Regions from separate parts of the Streptomyces sp. NPDC048277 genome, predicted to be linked through region 4. Evidence: riboswitches for the same ligand, from Rfam matches in the RefSeq annotation. Region 4 holds a riboswitch; each other region holds the start of a gene.
What was found. A riboswitch is a leader RNA that binds a small molecule or an ion and turns the genes downstream of it on or off. The one in region 4 is predicted to bind S-adenosylmethionine.
Positions count from the first base shown of each region.

Region 1: linked by a shared signal. The riboswitch ahead of AB0D85_RS14545 (amino acid ABC transporter permease) and the one ahead of AB0D85_RS43160 (hypothetical protein) in region 4 are both predicted to bind S-adenosylmethionine.
Region 2: linked by a shared signal. The riboswitch ahead of thrC (threonine synthase) and the one ahead of AB0D85_RS43160 (hypothetical protein) in region 4 are both predicted to bind S-adenosylmethionine.
Region 3: linked by a shared signal. The riboswitch ahead of AB0D85_RS05620 (aminotransferase class V-fold PLP-dependent enzyme) and the one ahead of AB0D85_RS43160 (hypothetical protein) in region 4 are both predicted to bind S-adenosylmethionine.

Region 1 is NZ_JBEZLQ010000005.1:356,818-360,801, reverse strand. It holds gene AB0D85_RS14555 (transporter substrate-binding domain-containing protein) at 1-425, opposite strand, end outside; gene AB0D85_RS14550 (amino acid ABC transporter ATP-binding protein) at 489-1,277, opposite strand; gene AB0D85_RS14545 (amino acid ABC transporter permease) at 1,274-2,257, opposite strand; SAM riboswitch class IV at 2,653-2,764, opposite strand; gene AB0D85_RS14540 (glutathione S-transferase C-terminal domain-containing protein) at 2,784-3,704, opposite strand; gene AB0D85_RS14535 (putative leader peptide) at 3,795-3,926, opposite strand.
Region 2 is NZ_JBEZLQ010000012.1:176,604-180,587, reverse strand. It holds gene AB0D85_RS25945 (transposase) at 1-596, shown strand, start outside; gene AB0D85_RS25940 (glucosyl-3-phosphoglycerate synthase) at 725-1,669, opposite strand; SAM riboswitch class I at 1,827-1,980, shown strand; gene thrC (threonine synthase) at 1,999-3,282, shown strand; gene AB0D85_RS25930 (MoaD/ThiS family protein) at 3,331-3,606, shown strand.
Region 3 is NZ_JBEZLQ010000002.1:209,311-213,294, forward strand. It holds gene AB0D85_RS05610 (ubiquinol-cytochrome c reductase cytochrome b subunit) at 1-483, shown strand, start outside; gene trpD (anthranilate phosphoribosyltransferase) at 617-1,681, shown strand; SAM riboswitch class IV at 1,836-1,952, shown strand; gene AB0D85_RS05620 (aminotransferase class V-fold PLP-dependent enzyme) at 2,117-3,481, shown strand; gene AB0D85_RS05625 (Lrp/AsnC ligand binding domain-containing protein) at 3,600-3,881, opposite strand; gene AB0D85_RS05630 (rhomboid family intramembrane serine protease) at 3,878-3,984, opposite strand, start outside.
Region 4 is NZ_JBEZLQ010000030.1:63,274-67,257, reverse strand. It holds gene AB0D85_RS43170 (NAD(P)-binding domain-containing protein) at 1-591, shown strand, start outside; gene AB0D85_RS43165 (MHYT domain-containing protein) at 691-1,749, shown strand; gene AB0D85_RS43160 (hypothetical protein) at 1,754-1,963, opposite strand; SAM riboswitch class IV at 2,240-2,351, opposite strand; gene AB0D85_RS43155 (metallophosphoesterase) at 2,449-3,951, shown strand.

The DNA.
Region 1 (3,984 bases), on a different contig from region 4:
ATGCCGACGAACATGTTCTCCCAGGTGAAGTTCTTGATCTCGGCCTTGAGGCCGAAGACCGCGGCGACCAGCCGGGCGAGGTCGGGCTCGGAGCCGGTGAGCGTCTTCTGGTCGCTGCCCACGTAGGCCAGCGGCGGGAACCCGGCGGGCAGGGCGCCCTCGCCGATGACGAGCTTGCCGCTCTTCTTGACGGAGTCGGGCAGCTCGGCGCTGATCGACTTGACCTCGGAGACCTTGATGGCGGTCTGGGTGGCGGCGCCGTTGGAGACCTGGCCGACGACGACCTCCCCGGTCTTGGCGCTGTCGGTGGTGGTGGCCGCGTCGCTGTTGCCACCGCAGGCGGCGAGCCCGGTGGCGAGGGAGGCGACGGCGGTGGCCGCGGTGAGGCCTCTGATCAGGCTGCGTCGGGTGAAGTGGGTAGACATGGCCGTTCCTTGTCGGTGCCGGTGATGAGGGTGAGGGCGTTGCGGGGAAGGTCGCAGGACCTTTCAGAGGACCTTGCTGAGGAAGTCCCTGGTCCGCTCGTGCTGTGGCTTGTCGAGAACCTCGGAGGGCGGGCCCTGCTCGACGATCTTTCCGCCGTCGATGAAGACGACCCGGTCGGCGATCTCGCGGGCGAAGCCGATCTCGTGGGTGACGATGACGAGCGTGGTGCCGCTGGTGGCCAGGTCCTTGATGACGGCGAGGACCTCCCCGACGAGTTCGGGGTCCAGGGCGGAGGTGGGCTCGTCGAAGAGGATGACGCCCGGGCGCAGGGCGAGGGCGCGGGCGATGGCGACGCGCTGCTGCTGGCCGCCGGACAGCTGCCGCGGATAGGCGCCGACGCGTTCGCCGAGGCCCACGCGTTCGAGGAGTTCCTTGGCCAGCTGCTGCGCCTCGGGCTTGCCGAGCTTTCCGGTGGCGACGGGCGCGGCCGCCACGTTGTCCAGCACGGTCAGGTGCGGGAAGAGGTTGAAGTTCTGGAAGACGAAGCCGATCCGGCTGCGCTGGGCCAGGATGGCGCGCTCGCTCAGCTCCTTGAGCCGGTCGCCCTGGCGCTTCACCCCGATCGGTTCGCCGTTCAGGCTGACATGGCCGATCTCGGGCTTCTCCAGGTGGTTGATCACCCTGAGGAGCGTGGACTTGCCGGAGCCGGACGGGCCGAGGATGACGGTGACCTCGCCGGGGCGGACGGTCAGATCGACGCCGTCGAGGACGCGGTGGGCGCCGTACCACTTGTGGACGTCGTGGATCTCCAGGGAGGCGGGGGCCGTCTCCAGGGTGTCGGTGGTGCTCATACGGCGGCCTCCCGGCGGAGGCGGGCGCGCAGATCGATGAGGCCCGCCCGCAGTTTCTGCAGGGGCGTCGGCGGCAGCGAACGGGTGGCGCCCCGGGCGTAGTACCGCTCGACGTAGAACTGGATCACGGAGACGACGCTGGTGAGGATCAGGTACCAGACGGTGACCACCAGCAGCAGCGGCACGATGTCGCCGGGGTAGGTGGAGCCCATGCTCTGCGCGGTGCCGAAGAGGTCGAGCAGCGAGACGTAGAACACCAGTGAAGTGCTCTTGATCAGGCCGATGAGCTGGTTGACGTAGTTCGGGATGATCGACCGGAGGGCCTGCGGGAAGACTATCTTCCGGAACTGGTAGCCCTTGGGCAGCCCGAGGGCGGCGGCCGCCTCGTGCTGGCCCTGGTCCACGGAGAGGATGCCGCCGCGGACCACCTCGGCCGCGTAGGCCGCCTCGTTGAGGCTGAGGCCGATGACGGCGATGACCATGTCGGTGGCGAGCTTCGACTCGTCGAAGGAGAAGAAGGCCGGTCCGAAGGGAACGCCGACGCTCAATGTCTTGTACAGCGCGCTGAAGTTGTAGAGGAAGAGCAGCACCACGATGAGCGGGATGGAGCGCAGCGCCCAGACGTACGTCCAGCTGACCGCGCGCAGCACCGGGCTCCCCGAGAGCCGGGCCAGGGCCAGGAGGACGCCGCCGAGGAGGCCCAACACCGCGCTGTAGGCGGTGACTTCGAGGGTGATGACCAGTCCGTCGAGGATGGTCGGCCGCAGGAACCAGTAGCCCCAGCGGTCCCACTGGTAGAAGGGGTTGGTCACCAGTCCGTGCGCGAACTGGGCGACCAGGACCAGGACGACTGCGGTGGCGATCCACCGTCCCGGCCTGCGCAGGGGCAGAACTCGCTGTGCTGTCAGTGGTTTTGACGGTTCGTCGGCGGCGGCTGGCGCCTCGGGGGCGGCGATGGTGGCGCCTGGGGGTTCACTCATGGCGGGCTCCGGCGAAGTCGGACACCCCGCCTCCCACGAGCGGGCAGGCGCGGCCGCACCGTGTTCGGGCACGGCACGGGGCGCGGGGGCGCGCGGGATGCGGGGGCTGGGCGGAAGAGATCACACCGGGGAGGCGGCGTGCGGCGAGGAGAGACTGCTGCGGGGTGCGGGCGAGACAGGCGGGAAGGGCCGGAAGGCCCGGTCAGACCTGACAGCGGGCGCGGCCCGGTGCGGTACACGCGCTACACAGGGCGCTGTTGACGCGGAGCAGGTCGACGGCACGGTCGGCGACGAGCGGGCTCGGGTACGGCTGTACGCAGCTCTGAGGGCGGCGCCGGGCCGTCCTGGAAACTGCGTACATGTCCGTCACCTGTCATTGTTGTGGTGGCCCGGAGGCCTCGCGCTTACCGAACGTCGTCATCCGGTCCGGTCGTCACCTGGGGCACCCCACCGCGACGCGAGGGTTGCCGGTCAGCAAGCCAGGGCTTGATGCTGACGCTCTTGACCGTTCTGAGCCGTAAGTAAGTCAGCTGCCCGAACGAATGTCAACGCCTGTCCAGTTGGCGGAACGGTTCGGGCCGCTCTCACCTGCGGAAGTGTCCGCCGCATGACCGGCCCAGTCCAGGATCTGGACAGCCGCGCCGGCGGCTTCCAGCCCCTGGCAACGGCCGTGGTGACGGCGGGCGATGCCGTCGAGGTCGAGGTGGGCGCCGAAGGCCGGGTGTGCGGCCAGCCGCCGGGCGTAGGCCCACAGCACCGGGTGGCCGGCGATGCGGTGCACGGCGGAGGCGTCCAGGTGGTTGCGGTGCACGGTGTCGAGCTGCACCAGGGCGACCCACAACTCGACGTCGGCGGCGGTGAGTTGACCGTCGATCAGGAACTCCATCCCGGTCAGCCGGCGTTCCAGCTCGCCCAGGGTGGCGAGCAGGGTGTCCAGCGCCGCCGGGTCGCCGCCCTCGCGGCCGGCGCGCTGCGCGGACCGCTCGATGCCCTCCGCGCACAGCCGCTCGACGGCCTCGATCTCCGCCTCGGCGCCGCACGGATGGAGCCGGGTGACACCGTCGCCGAAGTGACGGTCCAGGTCGCGCAGGATGTCGCGGCTGTGGGTGCTGACGATCCGGCCGGACCAGTCGTCGCTGAGCACGGGCGCGAGGGCCGGTCCCGAGTAGCGGTGCGCGCTCGCCTCGTACAGCGGGCGCAGCGCCGTGTGGCTGCCGTCGGGACAGTCGGGGACGGCGGGCAGGAAGGTGACCGGACAACAGTCGTCCAGCGCCAGGAGGCTGTGGCCGACGGCGATGCGGAGGCCGTCGGGACAGGCGGTGGCCAGATGGAGCCGGTAGCGGCGCGGCACGGCGTAGTGGCCGCTGCGCGCGTCCCGGCCGATGCGCCCCCGGAAGGCGGGGGCGGTACGGACGGACGGAAGGGCGGCGAGCGGAGTGATGGACATGCGTCTCCCCGGGTACGGGCGCGCGGACGTACGCGCGGCGGAAGCGTTCGTCGATGGGTGGGCGCTCGGCCGGTGCGGTGGAGCGGGCACTCAGACCGTGCGGCTGATGGCGCTGCACACACGCAGCAGATCGATGTGCAGGCGGGAGGTGAGCAGGGGGGCCGGGCAGGGGGTACGGCTCTCTCGGCGCTGTCTGCCGGTGACCGTCCGCAGGCGACCCATCTTTCCCTACCTTTTCACTAGGATTCCCTTCTGGAGTGTCGATCGGCCTCCGCCCGAC
Region 2 (3,984 bases), on a different contig from region 4:
GTGAGCACATTGCCAACCCGAAGTTCCTCGACCGGATGGCCGACGAACTCGCCGAAGCCCAGCAGCACCTCGCGACGTTCCCCCCGCGGACCCGGCAGCGCAGCAAGTGTCACCGCGCCGCAGCCCGCAAGGTCGCCAAGCTGCACGCCAAGATCCGACGCCAGCGCGCCGACTTCCACCACAAGACCGCACTCGCCCTGGTCCGCGAGTACGACACGATCGCTCACGAGCGACTGAACACCGCGGGCATGACCCGCACCCCCAAACCCAAGCCCGCCCCCGACAACAACGGCGCCTTCCTGCCGAACGGCGCCGCCACCAAGGCCGCGCTCAACCGCAGCATCCTCGACGCGGGCTGGGCGCAGTTCCTCTCGATCCTGGCGAACAAGGCTGAAAGCGCCGGCCGCCACGTGGTCGAAGTGGATGCCCGCAACACCTCCCGCACGTGCCTCGCATGCGGGCACGCCGCGAAGGAGAACCGCGTCACCCAGGCGAAGTTCGAATGCACGGCGTGCGGCTTCACCGCGAACGCGGACCACGTCGGCGCGACGAACGTCCTCAACAGGGCCGGGCTGGTCCTCTGCGACGTGGCCTAGCTGCCGACGCAGGAAGCCCGCGCGTTTACGCGTGGGTGGAGTCACACGCCTCAACCTAGCCCGGCCCGGAAACGCTCAAACGTACGGCTACGCCCGACGAGCGGCCGTATACGGAACGCACGTCGAAGTCACGCCACCCGGCGCTCGGCGTACTCCGCGATCTCCGCCATCGGCGGCCGTTCCTCCGTGTCCACGGAGTACGTGCGCGGTTCGAAGCCGTCCTCACCCCGTTCGAACTGGGTCAGCGAGGGCCGGATCAGATGCCCGCGGGCCAGCCGGAGCTGTGCCGTGCGGTAGATCGCGGCGGACATCCGGCCCAGCGCCTGGCCGTCCTGGTGGCGGTGCTTGCGGACACCGACGTCCACCTGGGCGAGGGCGTCCAGGCCGACCAGGTGCAGGGCGTCGACCAGCATGCCCAGCTCCACGCCGTAGCCGACCGGGAAGGGGAGCTGTTCCAGCAGGGAGCGGCGGGCCGCGTACTCGCCGCCCAGCGGCTGGACGAAACCGGCCAGCTGCGGCCAGTGCATGTTCAGCAGCGGGCGGGCCATCAGTTCGGTGACCCGGCCGCCCTGCCCGGCCGCGCCGGCGAGCGGGCGGTCGTACATCGCCTTGACCAGGTCCACGTCGGGGTCGGTCAGCAGCGGGCCGACGATCCCGGAGACGAAGTCGGAGGAGAAGTCCCTCAGGTCGGCGTCGATGAAGCAGACGATGTCCCCGGTGGTCACGAGCAGGGAGCGCCAGAGGACCTCGCCCTTGCCGGGGACGGCCGGGATACGGGGGAGGATCTCGTCGCGGTGGACGACGCGCGCGCCCGCCGCCGCGGCCACCGCCGCCGTACGGTCGGTGGAGCCGGAGTCGACGACCACGATCTCGTCGACGAGCGGCGCCTGCCGCATCAGGTCGTGGCGGATGACCGCGACGATGTCACCGACCGTCTCCTCCTCGTTGAGCGCGGGCAGCACGACGGAGACGGACTGACCCGACCGCTGCTTGGCGGCGAGTATCCGGTGCAGCGGGCGATCGTTCACGGACCAGGAGCGGGTGGCCAGCCAGCGCTCGACTTCTTCCAGCACAGTCAGCGGCTCCTCACTGTCACGACCACACTGCCACGTGTGATCCATCTCGCGGTTCGGACGACTCTCTCAACTGTCCTGGCCTTCGGTTACAGTCTTGAACAACGCCGATGACCATCGCATGTCCTGTGGTCACCGTGTGTTGACAACCGCATACAGCTCATCCAGAGGGGCAGAGGGAAACGGCCCGATGAAGCCCCGGCAACCCTCCAGTCGGTACTCGTAGATCACTGTTGATCATCGCGAGGCTCCCGGCTAGGGAAGGTGCCAAATCCGTCTCACGGCGAGATGCGTCGTGAGGAAGATGAGGAGAAAGGGCCTCGCCTCACATGGCTGTGCAGACTGTTGCCACCAGCACCGATTCCACCGTAGACCTCGGTCCCGCCGCAGCGCTCAGCTGCCGCGAGTGTGGCCACCGGGTGCCGCTCGGCCCGGTGTTCGCCTGCGAGGAGTGTTTCGGCCCGCTCGAGATCGCGTACGACTTCTCGGCCTACGACACCGAGGAGCTGCGGAAGCGGATCGAGGCGGGTCCCGCGAACATCTGGCGCTACGCGCCGCTGCTGCCCGTCCCCGCGGACGTGGCGACCAAGCCGAACATCAACCCCGGCTGGACCAAGCTCGTCAAGGCCGACAACCTGGCGAAGGAACTGGGCGTCACCGGCGGCCTGTACGTCAAGGACGACTCCGGAAACCCGACGCACTCCTTCAAGGACCGCGTCGTCGCCCAGGCCGTCGAGGCCGCGCGCGCCTTCGGCTACACCACGCTCTCCTGCTCCTCCACCGGCAACCTGGCCGGCGCGGTCGGCGCCGCCGCCGCCCGGGCCGGCTTCCGCTCCTGCGTGTTCATCCCGCACGACCTGGAGCAGGGCAAGGTCGTCATGGCCGCGATCTACGGCGGCGAGCTCGTCGGCATCGAGGGCAACTACGACGACGTGAACCGTTTCTGCTCCGAGCTGATCGGCGACCCGGCCGGCGAGGGCTGGGGCTTCGTCAACGTCAACCTGCGGCCGTACTACGCGGAGGGGTCGAAGACCCTGGCGTACGAGATCTGCGAGCAGCTCGGCTGGCAGCTCCCGGACCAGCTCGTCATCCCGATCGCCTCCGGCTCGCAGCTCACCAAGATCGACAAGGGCCTCCAGGAGCTGATCAAGCTCGGGCTCGTCGAGGACAAGCCGTACAAGATCTTCGGTGCGCAGGCGGAGGGGTGCTCGCCGGTGTCGACCGCGTACAAGGCGGGGCACGACGTGGTCCGGCCGCAGAAGCCGAACACCATCGCCAAGTCGCTGGCGATCGGCAACCCGGCCGACGGTCCGTACGTCCTCGACATCGCCCGCCGTACCGGCGGCGCGGTGGAGGACGTCACCGACGAGCAGGTCGTCGACGCGATCAAGCTGCTCGCGCGGACCGAGGGAATCTTCGCGGAGACCGCCGGCGGTGTGACGGTTGGAGTCACCAGGAAGCTCATTGAGAATGGGCTCATTGATCCGTCGAAGTCGGTCGTTGTACTCAACACCGGTGATGGACTGAAGACGCTGGACGCGGTCGCGGGTACGGGTCTCACCGCGACCATTCGGCCCAATCTCGAGTCGTTCCACGAGGCCGGGCTCGCCTAAGTCGGCCGTAAAAAAACCGGGGCGCCGCCCTGTCCGGAGGTTCAAACCGTGAGCGTCAACGTTCGCATCCCCACCATCCTGCGCACCTACACCGGTGGCCAGGCCGAAGTCAGTGCCGAAGGCGCGAACCTCGGTGAGGTCATCGCCGACCTGGAGAAGAACCACACGGGAATCGCCGCCCGTGTTCTCGACGACCAGGGCAAGCTGCGCCGGTTCGTCAACGTTTACGTGAATGACGACGATGTGCGATTCGAGCAGGGCCTGGAGACGGCCACCCCGGACGGGGCCGGCGTCTCCATCATCCCGGCCGTCGCAGGCGGCTGACGTCCGAATGACCGAACATTACCTTCGGTAACAGCCATCACCGACTGTTCATCTGATTGCCCCCTCCGCGAGAGAAGCGGAGGGGGCAATTCTGTGTGGTTGAGCGCGGTACAGTTGGGGAACACGGTCCCGATCTCCAGGTCGGGGGCCCTGTATTCGATACCGCGAGCCCGGCAAGAAGTAGCCAAAGTGTGCGGGTTAAATGCGGCTTTTGTGGCCTTTATAGGGCCCGACTTGCCCTGAATTCGGCCGAATTCTCGCTACATTCCGGACCCCTTCCGTCCAGAATTCTCGTCCGATTGACCTGTTGCAGACGGCAGTTGGACAGATACATTCAGCCGCGGTCGACGCGTTCCGGCGCACGCCCCCAACCATTGG
Region 3 (3,984 bases), on a different contig from region 4:
GGTGTCGCCTGGGTGACCGTGTACATGATCGGCCTGATCGGTGGTGGCAACGACCTCATCGCCACCCACTTCCACCTGTCGATCAACGACGTGACCTGGTTCGTCCGGATCTTCTTCTTCGCCGGACCGGTGATCGCGTTCATCATCACCAAGCGGATCTGCCTCGGCCTGCAGCGCCGGGACAAGGACAAGGTGCTGCACGGTCGCGAGACCGGCATCATCAAGCGCCTGCCGCACGGTGAGTTCATCGAGATCCACGAGCCGCTCTCCCAGGAGCAGCTGCACACCCTCACGGCTCACCACCAGTACGAGCCGGCCCAGGTCGGTCCGGCGGTCGACGAGAACGGTGTCGAGCGCAAGATCAAGGGTTCCGAGAAGCTCCGCGCCAAGCTGAGCAGCGCCTACTACGGCGAGGACAACCAGATCCCGAAGCCCACTGTGGAGGAGTACAAGGAGATCACGAGCGGCCACGGCCACCACTGATCGACGCGTCGCCACGCCACGGCGAAGGGCCCCCGTCCGGTGTACGGACGGGGGCCCTTCGCCGTGCCCGGGGCTGGATAGGGTAGGCCCTGACACTGCCTTTTTCATCGGTACGACGATCAGGAGCGGCCTTATGAGCGCTGTGACCCCCGCTGGAGGCGATATCGCGGCGGGCCGTTCCTGGCCCGGGGTACTGAACGCGCTGCTGTACGGCCAGGACCAGAGCGCCGAGGCGACGGCCTGGGCGATGGACCAGATCATGCGCGGCCAGGCGACCGACGCGCAGATCGCGGGCTTCGTCGTCGCCCTGCGGGCGAAGGGCGAGACGGTCGAGGAGATCAACGGCCTCGTCCGCACGATGTACGAGCACGCGAACGTCATCGAGGTGCCGGGCCGCACGGTCGACATCGTCGGCACCGGCGGCGACGGCGCGAAGACGGTGAACATCTCCACGATGTCGGCGCTGGTGGTGGCCGGCACGGGCGCGAAGGTCGTCAAGCACGGCAACCGTGCGGCCTCCTCCGCGTCCGGTGCCTCGGACGTCCTGGAGAAGCTCGGCGTCAACCTCGACCTGACCCCGCAGCGGGTCGCCGAGGTCGCCGAGGAGGCCGGCATCACCTTCTGCTTCGCCGTGAAGTTCCACCCGGCGCTGCGCCATGTGGGCGCCGCGCGCGGCCAGTTGGGCATCCGCACGGTGTTCAACATCCTCGGCCCGCTGACCAACCCCGCGCGGGTGCGGGCCCAGGCGGTCGGCGTCGCGGACCCGCGCATGGCACCCGTCGTCGCGGGCGTCTTCGCGGAGCGCGGCAACTCCTCCCTGGTCTTCCGCGGCGACGACGGCCTCGACGAACTGACGACGACCGCCACGTCCCGCGTGTGGATCGTCCGCGACGGCAAGGTCACCGAGGAGACCTTCGACCCGCGTGACGTCGGCATCGACCTGGTCCCGGTGGAGGCCCTGCGCGGCGGCGACCCGTCGTACAACGCGGAGGTCGCCCGCAGGCTCCTGGACGGCGAGACCGGCCCGGTACGGGACGCGGTCCTCCTGAACTCGGCGGCGGCCCTGGTTGCCCTCGATCCGGGCCCGGGAACGCTCGCCGAGCAACTCCGCGCCGGCATGGCCAGGGCGGCCGAGTCCATCGACTCGGGTTCCGCCAAGCGGGCGCTGGAGCGCTGGTCGGCGGCGACGCACAAGTAGGGGCCGCGGCCGCCGGGTCGAGGCGCGGTTCGGCACCGCCGGACCGCGCCGTCGCGGCTGATCGCCGTAGCGGCGGAGAAAAGGGAGACTCCCCTGTCCCGTCATCCGGACAGGAGTTGCGCGTCCGCGATCACTTCCCCTACGTTTTTCCCCAGGTCATGAGTGACAGTCATGAGGCCCCGGCCGACTGTCCGGCAACCCTCCGTCCGTGGCGGGGTGCCCCGGGTGAAGACCAGGCCGTAGGCAGCGAGGTCTACGGCAAGCGCGGACCCCTCGACACACCAGGGGTCCTGGTCGTACGAGGGAGCCTTCTGTGAGCAAGCGAATGCGATAGGGCGTAGAGCCCCGCCTCCGCGTACCCCTTTGCACTTTTCCCCGTGTCGTCGACGTACCGTCCGGCGCGGCGGTTCCGCTCACCCTCACAGGAGTTTCGCCATGTCCGTCTCCACCGCTGCCTCCGCCCAGTCCGTTTGTGCCCCCCTGCCCGTTCTGGGCCGGGATGTCACCGTCCCGCTCGTGACCGGCGGCGAGGTCACCTACGCCGCCCTCGACTACGCGGCCAGCGCCCCCGCCCTGCAGCGGGTCTGGGACGACGTCGCGGCGTACGCGCCGTACTACGGCAGCGTCCACCGCGGCGCCGGCTACCTCTCCCAGCTCTCCACGGACCTCTTCGAGAACGCCCGCAGGACGGTCGCCGAGTTCCTGGACTGCCGCCCGGACGACCAGCTGGTCTTCACCCGCTCGACGACCGACTCCCTGAACCTCCTGGCCCGCGCCCTCCCCGCCGACTGCCAGGTCTTCGTCTTCGAGACCGAGCACCACGCCTCCCTGCTGCCCTGGCAGGACGCGCGGGTCACCTACCTCGACGCCCCGCGCACCCCGCGGCAGGCGGTGGCGACCCTGGAGCGCGCGCTCGCCGACCGCGACCCGCACGGCCCGGCCCTGGTCTGCGTCACCGGCGCGTCCAACGTCACCGGCGAGCTCTGGCCCGTACGGGAGCTCGCGGCCGCCGCGCACGCGCACGGCGCCCGGATCGTCCTGGACGCGGCCCAGCTGGCCCCGCACCACCCCGTGTCCGTCCGTGACCTGGACGTCGACTGGGTCGCCTTCTCCGGCCACAAGCTGTACGCCCCCTTCGGTTCCGGCGTCCTCGCCGGCCGCGCCGACTGGCTGCGGGCCGCCGAGCCGTACCTCGCGGGCGGCGGCGCCAGCCGCAGGGTCACCCGGCGCGAGGACGGGGGAGTGGCCGTGGAGTGGCACGAGAGCGCCGCGCGGCACGAGGCCGGGTCGCCCAATGTCATCGGCGCCTACTCCATCGCCTCCGCCTGCAAGGCGCTGACCGAGGCCGGCTTCGACACGCTGGTCGCCCGGGAGCGGCACCTGATCGAGAAGGTGCGGGCGGGGCTGGCCGAGGTCCCGGAGGTACGGATCCTCTCCCTCTTCGGGGACGACGCCCCGCGCGTCGGTGTGATCAGCTTCGTGGTGGACGGCTGGAACAGCTCCCACTTCGCGGCCGCGCTCTCCGCCGAGTACGGCATCGGCGTCCGCGACGGCCTCTTCTGCGCCCACCCCCTGGTCCGCACGCTCCTGGGCTCCGCCCCCCAGACCCAGGGCGAGTGCGGGGCGCCGGAGGCGGCACCGGGGGAGAAGTCCCTCAACGCGATCCGCGTCAGCTTCGGCGCGGGAACGCCGGACGAGCATGTGGAGCGGTTCGTGACCGCGGTGCGGGAACTGGTGACCGACGGTGCGAAGTGGTCCTACCGCACGGAGGACGGCCGCTGCGTCCCGGCGGTGAGCTGACCTACCTGTTTTTAAGGGGCGCGGGGAACTGCGCGACCAGCCACGACGCACCCGCAGGAGACCACACCGCGGGCCGGTGGGGGCTGAGCGCGCAGTTCCCCGCGCCCCTTGCGGGGCGCTAGCTGTCCAGGCCGATCGCGAACGCCGCCTCCAGGTCGTGCTGCGAGTACGTGCGGAACGCGACGTGCGTGTCGGTGCCCTCCACGCCGGGGATCTTGCTGATGCGGCCCGGGATGACCTCGGCCAGGTCCTCGTGCTGCTGCACCCGGACCATGGCGATCAGATCGTACGTACCGGTGACGGAGAAGACCTCGCTCACACTCTCCAGCGCGGCGATCTGTTCCGCGATCTCGGGGATCCGGTCCACGCTGGTCTTGATGAGGACGATCGCGGTGATCACGGCTGGTTCTCTCCCTCGGGTGCCGGGGCTCGGGCGGTCCTCACTTTAGTCCTACGGCCGTACCGCCCCCACGCGTAGCCGAAGCCGAGTCCGAAGCCGACCA
Region 4 (3,984 bases):
GCGGGCGGGCACGCCGTCCGGCTGATCGGTACGGATCCGGCCAAGGCAGCCGCGCTCGCCGACGCCCTGGGCGAGCGGGTGGCCGGGGCCGATGTGGCGCCCGCCGTGCCGGACGCCGTGGGGGCGGCGGACGTGGTGGTGCTCGCCGTGCCGTTCGACGTGGCCAAGCAGGTCGTGACCGAGTACGGGGACCAGCTCGCCGGGAAGACGGTCGTCGACATCTCCAACCCGGTGGACTTCTCGACCTTCGACTCGCTCACGGTGCCCGCGGACAGCTCCGCCGCCCAACAGCTCGCGGACGCCGCCGCGCCCGGCACACGGATCGTGAAGGCCTTCAACACCACGTTCGCCGGTGCGCTGGTCGCCGGTGAGGTCGGCGGACTGCCGCTGGACGTGTTCATCGCGGGCGACGACGCGGCGGCCCGCGACCAGGTGGCCGAGCTGGCCTCCTCCGGCGGCCTCAACCCGGTGGTCGTCGGCGGCCTCCGCCACGCCCGTGAGCTGGAGGGCATCCAGTTGCTGCACATGGCTCTGCAGACACGGCCCGAGGGGCACGGCTGGATGAGCGCGATCAAGATCGTCGCCCCGTGATGCCGTAGCGGCAGCTGAAGTCCCGGTGAACGCCGCGTCCGCCACCCCCGGCCCGTAGTACCTTCCCCACAACAGCCGTGACTCTGGGGGGAGTTACATATGCACGGCACGATAAGCGGGTTCCACTACGGCGCGGTCACTCCGGTGGCGGCCTATCTGATGGCCTGTCTGGGCGCGGCGCTGGGGCTGCGCTGCATCGTCCGGTCGCTGTACCACAACGGGCAGTCCTGGAAGCCCGGTTGGCTGGCCCTGGGGGCGGCCTCGATCGGCTGCGGCATCTGGACGATGCACTTCATCGCGATGATCGGTTTCCATGTCCAGGGGACCACGATCCGCTACGACGTGAGCCTGACCCTGCTCAGTCTGGCGGTGGCGATCCTGGTGGTCGGCATCGGTGTCTTCGCGGTCGGCTACCGGGGCGCGACCGCCGGCACCCTCTGGGCGGCGGGTGTGGTCACGGGGCTCGGTGTGGCGGCCATGCACTATCTGGGCATGGCCGCGCTCCGCCTTGACGGAACGATTCACTACGACCGGTTCACGGTCGCCCTGTCGGTGGTGATCGCGATCGCGGCGGCGACGGCCGCGCTGTGGGCGGCCGTGTCGATCCGGGGCTTCACGGCGAGCCTGGGCGCCAGCCTGGTGATGGGCCTGGCGGTGTCCGGCATGCACTACACCGCCATGGCGGCCGTGAGCGTCGATCTGCACCCGGCGTCCGTCACCGCCTGGTCGAGCGGGTCACCGACGTCGCTGCTGTTGCCCATGCTGCTGGGCCCGGCCGTCTTCCTGCTGCTGGCCGGGGTGGTGGTGATGTTCGACCCCCTGCTGGTCCTGGGCGAGGACGACTGGGACCGCGGGACGGGCGAGAAGGGCGGGCCCGCGACACCGGCCCGGGCGGCGCGTTCACGGCCGCCGGGCCCACGCGGCGGACGCACCCCCCGCAACCGCTACAGCCGTCCGGCCCGCCCTGCGCCCGGCGGCGGGGGCCGGCCCGGCTCGCCGACCCGGGCCGCATCGGCCGCCACGGACCTTTCCGGCGCCCCGGGCGGCACCGGCCCGTACGACACACCCGGCGGCACCGGTCGGCACGGCGCCCCCGCCCGCCCCGCACCCGGCCCACAGGATCGGTACGGCACCCCCTCGAACCCCTACGAGTGGTGACCGCTCAGCCCTCCGCCCGCTCCTCCTCCGGTGCGGCGCGGTGGGTGAGGGGTGCCCGCAGGTCCAGATGCTCGCGCAGGGTCGTACCGGTGTACGCCGTACGGTAGACGCCGCGCTCCTGCAGCTCCGGGATCAGCAGCTCGACGATGTCGTCCAGGCGGTCGGGGATGAGGTACGGCGTGACGTTGAAACCGTCGACGGTGCCGTGGCGCACGTAGTGGGCGAACTTGTCGGCGAGACCGGACGGAGTGCCGACGTGCCCGCGCTGCGGTCCGGGGGCGATGACAGTGTCCCGGCGCGACCAGCCATTAACGTCCGCCTGCTGCCGCCATTCGGCGGCGACCTTGCGCGGATCGGCGATCCGGCGGGCGCCGAAGGAGCCGTCGTTCTCCTCGACGAGCGGGTCCTCGGCGGGCAGCGGCCCGTCTCTGCAAGTGCGTTCGGCGCAGCGGCTACCTCGACCACACCGACCTCCCCCAGTTCTCGGCTTCGCTCGAACCGGGGGACGACTGGGACATCCGCCGAGCCGTCACCTGGGGCACCCCGCCGCGTCGAGGGTTGCCGTCCGGCCTGCCAGGGCTTGATCACCGGAACTCGTGGCTCGGGCGAACCGTGGCTCGGCGTGTCCTACGACGTCGAGGGAGCCGCGAACGGCGGGCCGACAAGGCCTCGGCAAGGGCGCGTTGCTACGGTGCCCCGGTGTCTGACTCCTCACGCGATACCGCAGAAGGCGCCGGCTGGGGCTCGGCCGAACGCGGCGCCTACAAGCAACTGATGCCGGAGCACGTCGAGAAGATCTTCTGGTTCGACCCCAGAACCCTGTGGGCCGCCCGCAACGGCGTGCTGGCGTCCTGGTTCGGCGACCCGACCGGCCGTACCCGCAGCCGCTGGGTGGCCCAGCGGGCGGCGGCCGGAGCGCCCGCCGACAAGGTGATCCGGCGTCATGAGGCGGACCGGTTCTCGTTCATGGTGATCGGCGACACCGGTGAGGGCGACGACTCCCAGTACGCCGTCGTGCCGGGCTTTCTGAAGGCGAGTCAGGACACCGACTTCGCGGTGATCGCGAGCGACGTGATCTATCCGGTGGGCACCACCGACGACTACGGCACCAAGTTCTTCCGCCCGTACCAGGACTATCCGGCGCCGATATACGCGATACCCGGCAACCACGACTGGTACGAGGACCTCGGCGCGTTCATGCGCGTCTTCTGCGAGGACACCCCGCCGCTCCCGCCCGAACCGAAGCCCCGCCCGCTCACCCGGGCCTGGTGGCGCGCCCTGCTGTGGCACCGGCCGCGCCCGGCCGACGAGCAACTCTTGTCGGACGCAAGGAAGTTGCGGCCGACGCAGCAGCAGACGGCCGTACAGCCGGGCCCGTACTGGGCGATCGACGCCGGGCCGGTCCGGATCGTCGGTATCGACACCGGTCTGCTCGGCACGATCGACGCCGAACAGGGCGCCTGGCTGCGCGAGGTGTCCCGGGGGCCGCGCCCGAAGATCCTGGTCACCGGCTCCCCGCTGTACGTGGACGGCGAGCACCACCCGTGCCCGATCGAGGGCGGCGGCACGGTCGACGACATCGTCCGCGACCCGGCCCACCACTATGTGGCGGCGATCGGCGGCGACATCCACAACTACCAGCGCTACCCCGTCGACGTCGACGGCCGCACCGTCCAGTACGTCGTCGCGGGCGGCGGCGGTGCCTTCATGCACGCCACCCACACCATCCCCCCGGTCTCGATCGCGAACGTCACCGAGGACGACTTCCGCTGCTACCCGCTGCGCGGCGACTCCCTCGCCTTCTACAGCCGTCTGTACGGCCGCAGACTGCGGCTCCCCCGCTTCCTCACGCTCACCGAGGCGGAGGCGACGGCCGTGATCGCCGAGCGCTTGGGCATCAAGCCCGGCCGCGCTCCCGGCCCGGACGCCCGGGTCACCCGCCGCACCCGGCTGGTGGCGAGCCTGCTCGGCGCAGGCAGCCGCCCGGACCGCACATCCCGCTTCCGGCTGCCCGTGAAGAAGGTGTACACCCAGCTGTTCTCACCGGGCTCGGCCACCTACAGCCCGCCGTTCTTCAAGTGCTTCCTGCGCCTCGACGTCAGCCCGGAGGCGGTACGGCTGCGCTGCTTCGCCGCCACCGGAAACCGCCCGCAGGAACTGGATCCGCCGGTCGAGGACGAGATCACCATCCCCCTCGTCTGATCACACTCCCGCAATGTTCGGGTGCCACAATCG